3 regions of the Enterobacter sp. R4-368 genome follow, and region 2 is predicted to be linked to each of the others. Evidence: predicted binding sites of a transcription regulator. Region 2 holds the regulator's gene; each other region holds the start of a gene.
What was found. Region 2 encodes PurR, which represses purine synthesis genes. Its sites were predicted from a motif close to CANGCAAACGTTTGCNTG; they were not measured.
Positions count from the first base shown of each region.

Region 1: the regulator PurR is predicted to act here: its motif matches at 2,085-2,102, upstream of glyA (serine hydroxymethyltransferase).
Region 3: the regulator PurR is predicted to act here: its motif matches at 1,787-1,804, upstream of carA (glutamine-hydrolyzing carbamoyl-phosphate synthase small subunit).

Region 1 is NC_021500.1:1,654,094-1,657,354, forward strand. It holds gene H650_RS07695 (nickel/cobalt efflux protein RcnA) at 1-672, shown strand, start outside; gene glyA (serine hydroxymethyltransferase) at 719-1,972, opposite strand; gene hmpA (NO-inducible flavohemoprotein) at 2,289-3,261, shown strand, end outside.
Region 2 is NC_021500.1:729,638-732,898, forward strand. It holds gene H650_RS03315 (MFS transporter) at 1-257, opposite strand, end outside; gene cydH (cytochrome bd-I oxidase subunit CydH) at 426-515, opposite strand; gene purR (HTH-type transcriptional repressor PurR) at 813-1,838, shown strand; gene punR (DNA-binding transcriptional activator PunR) at 1,857-2,768, opposite strand; gene punC (purine nucleoside transporter PunC) at 2,881-3,261, shown strand, end outside.
Region 3 is NC_021500.1:3,821,777-3,825,037, forward strand. It holds gene rihC (ribonucleoside hydrolase RihC) at 1-610, shown strand, start outside; gene dapB (4-hydroxy-tetrahydrodipicolinate reductase) at 747-1,568, shown strand; gene carA (glutamine-hydrolyzing carbamoyl-phosphate synthase small subunit) at 2,023-3,171, shown strand; gene carB (carbamoyl-phosphate synthase large subunit) at 3,188-3,261, shown strand, end outside.

The sequences.
Region 1 (3,261 bases), 920 kb from region 2:
GTGTGGCTGATTGCGCTCGGGGGCATGTATCTCAGCAGCCAGTTCACCGCACAAGCCGTTGAACCCTGGCTGCAAATGGTATCTGCGGTGATCATTTTTGGTACGGCGGTGTGGATGTTTCTGCGCACCTGGCAAGGTGAACGTTCGTGGCACGCCGGGCATCATCATCACCACGAACATGACCACGGCCACGCGCACCGTGCTCCAAGCCTGGTACTTCAGCCGGTACAACCAGCTCGTGTCACCGCGCAGCCAACGATCTTGTCGCTGCGAAAAGTGACTAAAGAAGAGGAGTATCAGGATGCGCACGAGCGGGCACATGCACGGGATATTGAGCGGCGTTTTACCGGCGGCGAGGTGACTAACGGTCAGATCCTGCTATTCGGTTTAACCGGCGGGCTTATCCCCTGCCCTGCGGCGATCACCATTTTGCTGATCTGTATTCAGTTAAAAGCCATCACGCTGGGCGCAACATTAGTGGTCTCTTTCAGTATCGGGCTTGCACTCACACTGGTTGCGGTTGGCGTTGGCGCGGCAATCAGCGTCCAGCAAGCGGCAAAACGCTGGTCCGGCTTTAACACGCTGGCGCGTAAGGCACCCTATTTTTCCAGCGCACTTATCGCGCTCGTCGGCGTTTATATGGGCATTCACGGCTATAGCGCGCTGCACTAAGACATAAAAAAACCCGCCGCAGCGGGTTTTTCGAAGCGGAATAAACTTAGGCGTAAACCGGGAAACGGGCGCAGATATCCAGGACTTTACCTTTGACGCGCTCGATAACTGCTTCGTCATTGATGTTGTCCAGCACGTCGCACATCCAGCCAGCCAGCTCTTTTACTTCCGCTTCTTTGAAGCCGCGGCGAGTCACAGCCGGAGAACCGATACGGATACCGGAAGTGACAAACGGGCTCTTCGGATCGTTCGGCACGCTGTTTTTGTTCACGGTGATGTTCGCACGGCCCAGCGCGGCATCCGCTTCTTTACCGGTCAGGTTTTTATCCACCAGATCCAGCAGGAACAGGTGGTTTTCAGTCCCGCCGGATACCACTTTGTAGCCACGGTTCAGGAACACTTCCACCATCGCTTTGGCGTTTTTGGCAACCTGCTGCTGGTAAACTTTAAACTCTGGCTCCATCGCTTCTTTCAGTGCCACCGCTTTTGCCGCGATAACGTGCATCAGCGGGCCGCCCTGCGCGCTTGGGAAAACAGCGGAGTTCAGTTTTTTGTACAGCTCTTCGTCACCGCCTTTCGCCAGGATCAGGCCACCGCGCGGACCCGCCAGGGTTTTGTGGGTGGTGGTGGTCACAACGTGCGCATGCGGAACCGGGTTCGGGTAAACGCCTGCGGCAATCAGACCCGCAACGTGTGCCATATCAACGAACAGGTAAGCACCGATGCTATCGGCGATTTCACGCATTTTCGCCCAGTCAACGATACCGGAGTAAGCAGAGAAACCACCGATAATCATCTTCGGTTTGTGCTCTTTCGCCTGCTTCGCCATGTCTTCGTAGTCAATTTTACCGGACTCATCAATACCGTAAGGGATGATGTTGTACAGTTTGCCAGAGAAGTTAACCGGGGAGCCGTGAGTCAGGTGGCCGCCCTGCGCCAGGTTCATACCCAAAACGGTATCGCCCGGTTGCAGCAGCGCGGTGTAGACCGCGAAATTCGCCTGCGAGCCGGAGTGCGGCTGCACGTTAGCGTAATCCGCGCCAAACAGTTCTTTCGCGCGATCAATCGCCAGTTGCTCAACGATATCCACATACTCGCAACCGCCGTAGTAGCGTTTGCCCGGATAACCTTCGGCGTATTTGTTCGTCAGCTGAGAACCCTGAGCCTGCATTACACGCGGGCTGGTGTAGTTTTCGGAGGCGATCAGTTCAATGTGTTCTTCCTGACGTACTTTTTCCTGCTCCATAGCCTGCCACAGTTCGGCATCATAATCGGCAATGTTCATTTCACGCTTTAACATCCGCATCTCCTGACTCAGCTAACAAAACAACTCTAAATGAGGGCCCAAATTTGGGGAACGGCCCACAGTATAACTGATTAATATTCTGATAACAGGTCTTGACAAAGGTTTTTACGCAAACGATTGGCTCCGCGTCAGACAAGGGTTTGAGCGATAAGACACTTCCCCGTTAAAGCGGATTTCTTTTCAGGTTTGTGATGCAACTTATTCACGATGTAAATCCCTTTACATTGTCCGCTCTTTACAAGCCAGGTCGCCGCGCTATAAGATGCATTTAAAATACAACTTTAAATGTTCTGTAAAAAAGGAAGCAATCATGCTCGACGCCCAAACCATCGCTACGGTCAAATCCACTCTTCCCCTGCTGGCGGCTACCGGCCCAAAACTCACCGCTCATTTTTACGACCGGATGTTCACTCACAATCCGGAACTGAAAGAGATTTTCAATATGAGCAACCAGCGCAATGGCGATCAGCGTGAAGCGCTGTTCAACGCCATTGCCGCTTACGCCAGCAATATTGATAATCTTGCCGCGCTGCTGCCGGCGGTAGAAAAAATCGCCCAGAAGCACACCAGCTTCCAGATCCAGCCGGAACAGTACAACATTGTTGGCACACACCTGCTGGCGACGCTGGATGAGATGTTCAGCCCGGGGCAAGAAGTGTTAGACGCCTGGGGAAAAGCCTACGGCGTACTGGCGGGTGTCTTTATCAACCGTGAAGCGCAAATCTACAGCGAACACGCTGAAAAAGTCGGCGGCTGGCAAGGCACGCGCCTGTTCCGCCTGGTAGAGAAAAAACCGCAGAGCGCACTTATCACCAGCTTTGAATTTGAACCCGTCGACGGTCAGCCGGTCGCCGCTTATCAGCCAGGGCAATATCTGGGTGTCTGGCTGAAGCCTGAAGGTTTCGCCAATCAGGAGATCCGCCAGTATTCACTGACCCGCAAGCCCAACGGCAAAAGCTACCGTATCGCGGTAAAACGCGAAGCGGGTGGGCAGGTTTCTAACTGGCTGCATAACAGTGCGAAAGTGGGCGATATCGTGCATCTTGCAGCGCCTGCCGGGGATTTCTTTATTGATGTGCAGAGCAACACGCCGGTCACGCTGATCTCCGCGGGTGTCGGTCAAACACCGATGCTGGCGATGCTCGACAGCCTTTCAAAATCGCAGCATGCCGCGCAGGTAAACTGGTTCCACGCCGCGATGAATGGCGAGGTGCATGCCTTTGCCGATGAAGTAAGCAAACTGGGTGCGTCGCTGAACCATTTTTACCAGCATGTCTGGTATC
Region 2 (3,261 bases):
AGCACGTTACCGAGCGTAAAAATCGCCATCAAAAAGATCAGGGCATTGCGTCTGCCGCGGTGAGACAGCAGCAATGTCATTAACGGCGCACCGACCATTACGCCGATAGCGTAGGCGCTAATCAGCATCCCCGCCGCCGGAATAGAAACGTCGACGCCGCGGGCAATAACCGGCAGTAATCCCATCGGGGAAAACTCGGTGGTACCAATGCCGAAGGCGCCAATCGCCAGGGCAAGCAAAGGGAAATTAATTTTCATCTGTGACTCCAAAATAGACATGCCGACTTGCGACCCTGTCGCTGAAGCCAAAAGTATGACAGCTATCACAAAAAACAGAAGTTAGCAGAATGACAAAAGATTATTGCAGAAGTGATAACAATGGCGGGGAAGAAAACCGAGGGAGAAAAGGCTCTCCCTCGCGATAGATCAATGCAGTGCAGCAGTCAGACCGCCGAAAACAATCAGGCTCAGAACGATGACGGTAGTGATTAAAGAATACTTCAGATCGGTGCTCATCAATTTTCCCCTTTTTAATTTCCCCACAAAAAGTGAGATAACGCATTTTTGCACAAATTATCTTAAAAATCTTGCGGGAATTCGCAGGAGAAACGTTTTAATACTTCCCCTTTTGCTCAAGATCAGACAAAATTCGACGCTAAATTTATTAGCGTACCGGCCATTGACTCCCCTCCTGACGTCCAGTGTCGTTTTCCCGGCGTACCGCACCCCCTTTGATGGGTACAGGGTGATTAAAGGCAAACGTTTACCTTAAGTATTATCAGGAGCTTATGATATGGTCTGGAGTGATATCTGATGGCAACGATTAAAGACGTAGCGAAACGAGCAAACGTTTCCACTACAACCGTATCACATGTAATTAACAAAACCCGTTTCGTCGCCGAAGAGACGCGCAACGCTGTGTGGGCGGCGATTAAAGAGTTGCACTATTCCCCCAGCGCCGTCGCCCGCAGCCTGAAAGTGAATCACACTAAATCGATCGGCTTGCTGGCCACCAGCAGTGAAGCGGCCTACTTTGCTGAAATTATTGAAGCCGTAGAGAAAAAGTGCTTCCAGAAGGGTTATACCCTGATCCTCGGCAATGCCTGGAATAGCCTCGAAAAACAGCGTGCTTATCTGTCGATGATGGCGCAAAAGCGCGTTGATGGTTTGCTGGTAATGTGTTCCGAATACCCGGAATCGCTGTTGAGCATGCTGGAAGAGTACCGCCATATTCCGATGGTAGTGATGGACTGGGGCGAAGCGAAGGCCGACTTTACGGATTCCGTTATTGATAACGCCTTTGAAGGCGGTTATATGGCCGGGCGCTACCTTATTGATCGCGGACACCGCGATATTGGCGTGATCCCCGGCCCGCTGGAGCGTAACACTGGCGCTGGCCGTCTGGCCGGCTTTATGAAAGCGATGGAAGAAGCCCTTATCAGCGTGCCGGAAAACTGGATCGTGCAGGGCGATTTCGAGCCGGAATCCGGCTATCGCGCGATGCAGCAAATCCTCAATCAGGCGCATCGCCCTACCGCAGTCTTTTGCGGCGGTGACATTATGGCGATGGGCGCACTGTGCGCTGCCGATGAGATGGGTTTACGCGTACCGCAGGATATTTCCCTGATTGGTTATGACAACGTACGTAACTCACGCTTCTTCACCCCGGCCCTGACCACGATTCACCAGCCGAAAGATTCGCTGGGAGAAACGGCGTTTACCATGCTGCTTGATCGTATCGTCAACAAGCGCGAAGAGTCGCAGTCTATTGAAGTACATCCGCGTCTGGTTGAACGCCGTTCCGTGGCCGATGGCCCGTTCCGCGACTACCGCCGCTAACCGCTTATTACGGAGCCGTTAATTCGGCTCCCGTAACCACTCGTCATTCAGCGTTTCGCTATCTCCCAGATATTCCAGCAGCCAGTTTAACGCCGGGGACGCCTCATTTTGTTGCCATGTCAGGCAGCACGCCGCATCCGGGAAGGGATTTTCCAGGGTCAGCGCAACCCAGTCACCGCTGTCGAGCCGCGGGCGGGCAAAGTGGGCCGGCACCATTCCCACGCATAACCCTGCCGATAAGCACGCCTCCGACGACGCCCAATCAGGAACAATCACGCGTTTCTGATTATCCAGCAGCCAGGTAATACGTTTCGGCAACGAGCGGGACGTATCTTCCTGGATAAGTGAAGGCCAGTTGCGCAAGGTATCGTCGCTAAGCGGGCCTGCCAGTGACGCCAGCGGATGGCGACTGGAAACCACGCATTTCCAGCTCAGCATTCCCATATCGCGAAACGCATAACGCCCACCGACGGGAATAGCCTGCGTTGCGCCGATCGCCAGCTCCACCCGCCCGTCAGCAAGCGCATCCCAGACACCGTTAAAGACTTCCTGGTAGACCTGCAACTCAACATCACTGAAATGTCGATAGAAATCGACGATTAATTGCCGGGTACGTTCAGGTTTTACGATGTTGTCGACGGCGATCGCCAGTTGCCCGCGCCAGCCGTTGGCAATTTGCTGGCACTGCTGACGGGTGATCTGCATTTTTTTGATAACAGCTCGCCCTTCTTTCAAAAACCAGACTCCGGCAGGCGTAAGCTCAACATCCCGATGGCGGCGTTCAAACAGCGGAACAGCCAGCCACTCTTCAAGTTGCCGCACGGTATAGCTCACCGCAGAAGGTACACGGTGTAACTCCTGCGCCGCACCGCTAAAACTGCCATTGCGCGCGACAGCATCAACCACTTCCAGCGAATATTCTGACCACATAATCTGCCTGCAAAAAATTTGAAACCACTACGCAAATATTAGCGTTTCACAAGCGCTAATGCACTCCTTACACTCGACAGCCCTGATTACCTGCAATTAAAGAGAAACACCAATGCAACCTGGCAACGGATTTTTAGTCTGGCTCGCGGGATTAAGCGTGCTCGGCTTTTTAGCCACTGATATGTACCTCCCCGCCTTCAGCGCGATACAGCAAGATTTAGACACATCGTCTGCGGTGGTTAGCGCGACTTTAAGCCTGTTTCTGGCGGGCTTTGCCATTGCGCAACTGGTATGGGGGCCGCTATCAGATCGCTATGGTCGCAAGCCGGTTTTGCTGGCCGGGCTGGCGATTTTCGCGCTGGGCTGTCTTGGAACATTATGGGTACGTGATGCAACCCTGCTGCTGGTACTGCGCTTTCTCCAGGCGGTCGGCGTCTGCGCCGCGACAGTAAGCTGGCAGGCGCTGGTGACGGATAACTACCCCGCGCATCGC
Region 3 (3,261 bases), 1.9 Mb from region 2:
TGCTTTTCAGGCAATCCGCGACGTACTGCTGGCTTCGCCGGAACCGGTAACGCTGGTCACTATCGGCCCGTTAACCAACATTGCGCTACTGTTGACGCACTACCCGGAGTGCCAGTTCAACATTCGCCGTCTGGTGATGATGGGGGGCTCTGCCGGGCGCGGCAATTTTACGCCCAATGCCGAATTTAATATCGCTATCGATCCCGAGGCCGCTGCGCGCGTGTTCAATAGCGGGCTGGAGATCGTGATGTGCGGGCTGGATGTGACCAACCGCGCAACGTTGACACCGGAATATCTGGCGACGCTGCCAGCGCTGAACAACACCGGCAAAATGTTACATGCGCTGTTTAGCCACTATCGCAGCGGCAGCATGGAGACCGGGCTGCGGATGCACGATCTCTGCGCTATCGCCTGGCTGGCTCGTCCGGAACTGTTTACGCTGAAACCCTGTTTTGTTGCCGTGGAGACTCAGGGGCAATATACCGCAGGAACAACGGTGGTGGATATTGAAGGCAAACTGGGGCGACAATCCACTGCACAGGTGGCGCTGGAAATCGACGTAGAGGGTTTTCGCAATTGGGTGGCCGAAGTGCTGGCGCTGGCACCTTAACGTCATGCCTTTTACTGATATTTCCGGCTGTATATCATTAATTTCTTATTATCGGCGTTTTCGGCTGGTGGCTCCGACACGGGCTGGTTAATCTGGAAACGATTCTTACGCATTATTTTAACAAAAGAGCACAACTATGCATGATGCACCAATCCGCGTAGCCATCGCGGGCGCTGGCGGGCGTATGGGCCGCCAGCTGATTCAGGCGGCACTGGCAATGGATGGCGTCGAACTTGGCGCGGCGCTGGAGCGCGAAGGTTCTTCTCTGCTGGGAAGCGACGCAGGTGAACTGGCGGGCGCGGCGAAAACCGGTGTGACCGTGCAGAGCAGCCTTGAGGCGGTGAAAGAGGATTTCGATGTCTTTATCGATTTTACCCGCCCGGAAGGCACGCTGACGCACCTGGCTTTCTGTCGGCAGCACCGTAAAGGAATGGTAATTGGCACTACCGGTTTTGATGACGCGGGCAAGCAGGCCATTACCGAAGCGGCACAAGATATCGCCATTGTTTTTGCTGCCAACTTTAGCGTTGGCGTCAATGTCATGCTGAAGCTGCTGGAGAAAGCGGCGAAAGTTATGGGTGAGTATACCGATATCGAAATTATCGAAGCGCACCATCGCTACAAAGTCGATGCTCCGTCAGGAACGGCGCTGGCGATGGGCGAGGCGATTGCCGGTGCACTGAATAAAGATTTAAAAACGTGTGCCGTTTATGCGCGTGAAGGGCATACCGGCGAGCGTGTTCCCGGCACGATTGGCTTTGCCACGGTGCGAGCAGGCGACATCGTCGGCGAACATACAGCGATGTTCGCCGATATTGGCGAACGTGTTGAAATCACACATAAAGCCTCCAGTCGCATGACTTTTGCCAATGGCGCGGTTCGTTCTGCTTTATGGCTAAAAGGAAAGAGTAATGGCCTTTTTGATATGCGAGACGTGCTTGATCTCAACAATTTATAAGATTTATTACCCATCGTGATGTGGTTGTTGCAGTCATAATCAATTGATTGCAAAGGGCAATATTTTATTGCCCTTTTATTTTTCCTTTTTCATCCTTCATTTTATCCAAACCTGCCATAATCTCTGTTTATCTCTCTTTTTTATGTTTCTCAATTGTAAATTTTGACCATCTGGTCTACTTTTTTGATATCCATCGCCATAAAATGCAATTTTCTCGGCACGCAAGCGTTTTCCCTGTGAGTTTGTCTGATCTTTTTATCGATTAAATCCAATAATAAGAGGCAATGGCGTAAAACAATAAGAAAAATACCGGAGAAAAGTTGACTTTTAACCGACATCTCTCCAGAATGCCGCCGTTTGCCAAAAATCCACGGCAAGCAAATTTGCATTGATTCAGGTTCTCAATATGAATTAATATGCAAATAAAGTGAGTGAATATTCTCTGGAGGGTGTTTTGATTAAGTCAGCGCTATTGGTTCTGGAAGACGGAACCCAGTTTCACGGTCGGGCCATAGGGGCAACGGGCACGGCGGTTGGGGAAGTCGTTTTCAATACTTCAATGACCGGTTATCAAGAAATCCTCACTGATCCTTCCTATTCCCGCCAAATCGTTACTCTTACTTATCCTCATATCGGCAATGTCGGCACCAACTCCGCTGACGAAGAGTCCTCTCAGGTACATGCGCAAGGCCTTGTCATTCGCGACCTGCCGCTGATCGCCAGCAACTTCCGCAGTACCGAAGACCTCTCTTCTTATCTGAAGCGCCATAACATTGTGGCGATTGCTGATATTGATACCCGTAAGTTGACTCGTCTGCTGCGTGAAAAGGGCGCGCAGAACGGCTGCATCATCGCTGGTGATAATGTTGATGCCGCGCTGGCGCTGGAAAAAGCGAAAGCCTTCCCGGGCCTGAACGGTATGGACCTGGCGAAAGAAGTCACAACGGCGGAGACCTACAGTTGGACGCAAGGCAGCTGGACACTGGCGGGTGACCTGCCGCCGGCGAAGAGCGAGAGTGAGTTGCCGTACCACGTTGTGGCATACGATTACGGCGCAAAACGCAACATTCTGCGCATGCTGGTAGACAGAGGTTGCCGACTGACGGTGGTTCCGGCGAAAACCCCGGCGGCGGATGTTCTGAAACTCAATCCGGACGGCATTTTCCTGTCTAACGGCCCTGGCGACCCGGCACCGTGCGATTATGCTATCGAGGCGATTAAAACTTTCCTTGAAACGGATATTCCGGTGTTCGGTATCTGCCTGGGCCATCAGCTGCTGGCGCTGGCGAGCGGTGCGAAGACGGTGAAAATGAAGTTTGGCCACCACGGCGGTAACCATCCGGTAAAAGATATTGATAACAATACCGTGATGATCACTGCGCAGAACCACGGTTTCGCGGTTGATGAAGCGTCAATGCCTGCAAATCTGCGCGTAACGCACAAATCCCTGTTCGATGGCACGCTACAAGGCATTCATCGCACTGATAAACCGGCGTTTAGTTTCCAGGGACACCCGGAAGCAAGTCCTGGCCCGCACGACGCCGCGCCGCTGTTTGACCACTTTATTGAGTTAATCGAGCAGTATCGTAATACCGCCAAATAATCAGGAGAAAAGAGCAATGCCAAAACGTACAGACCTAAAAAGCATCCTGATCCTTGGCGCTGGTCCGATTGTTATCGGCCAGGCATGTGA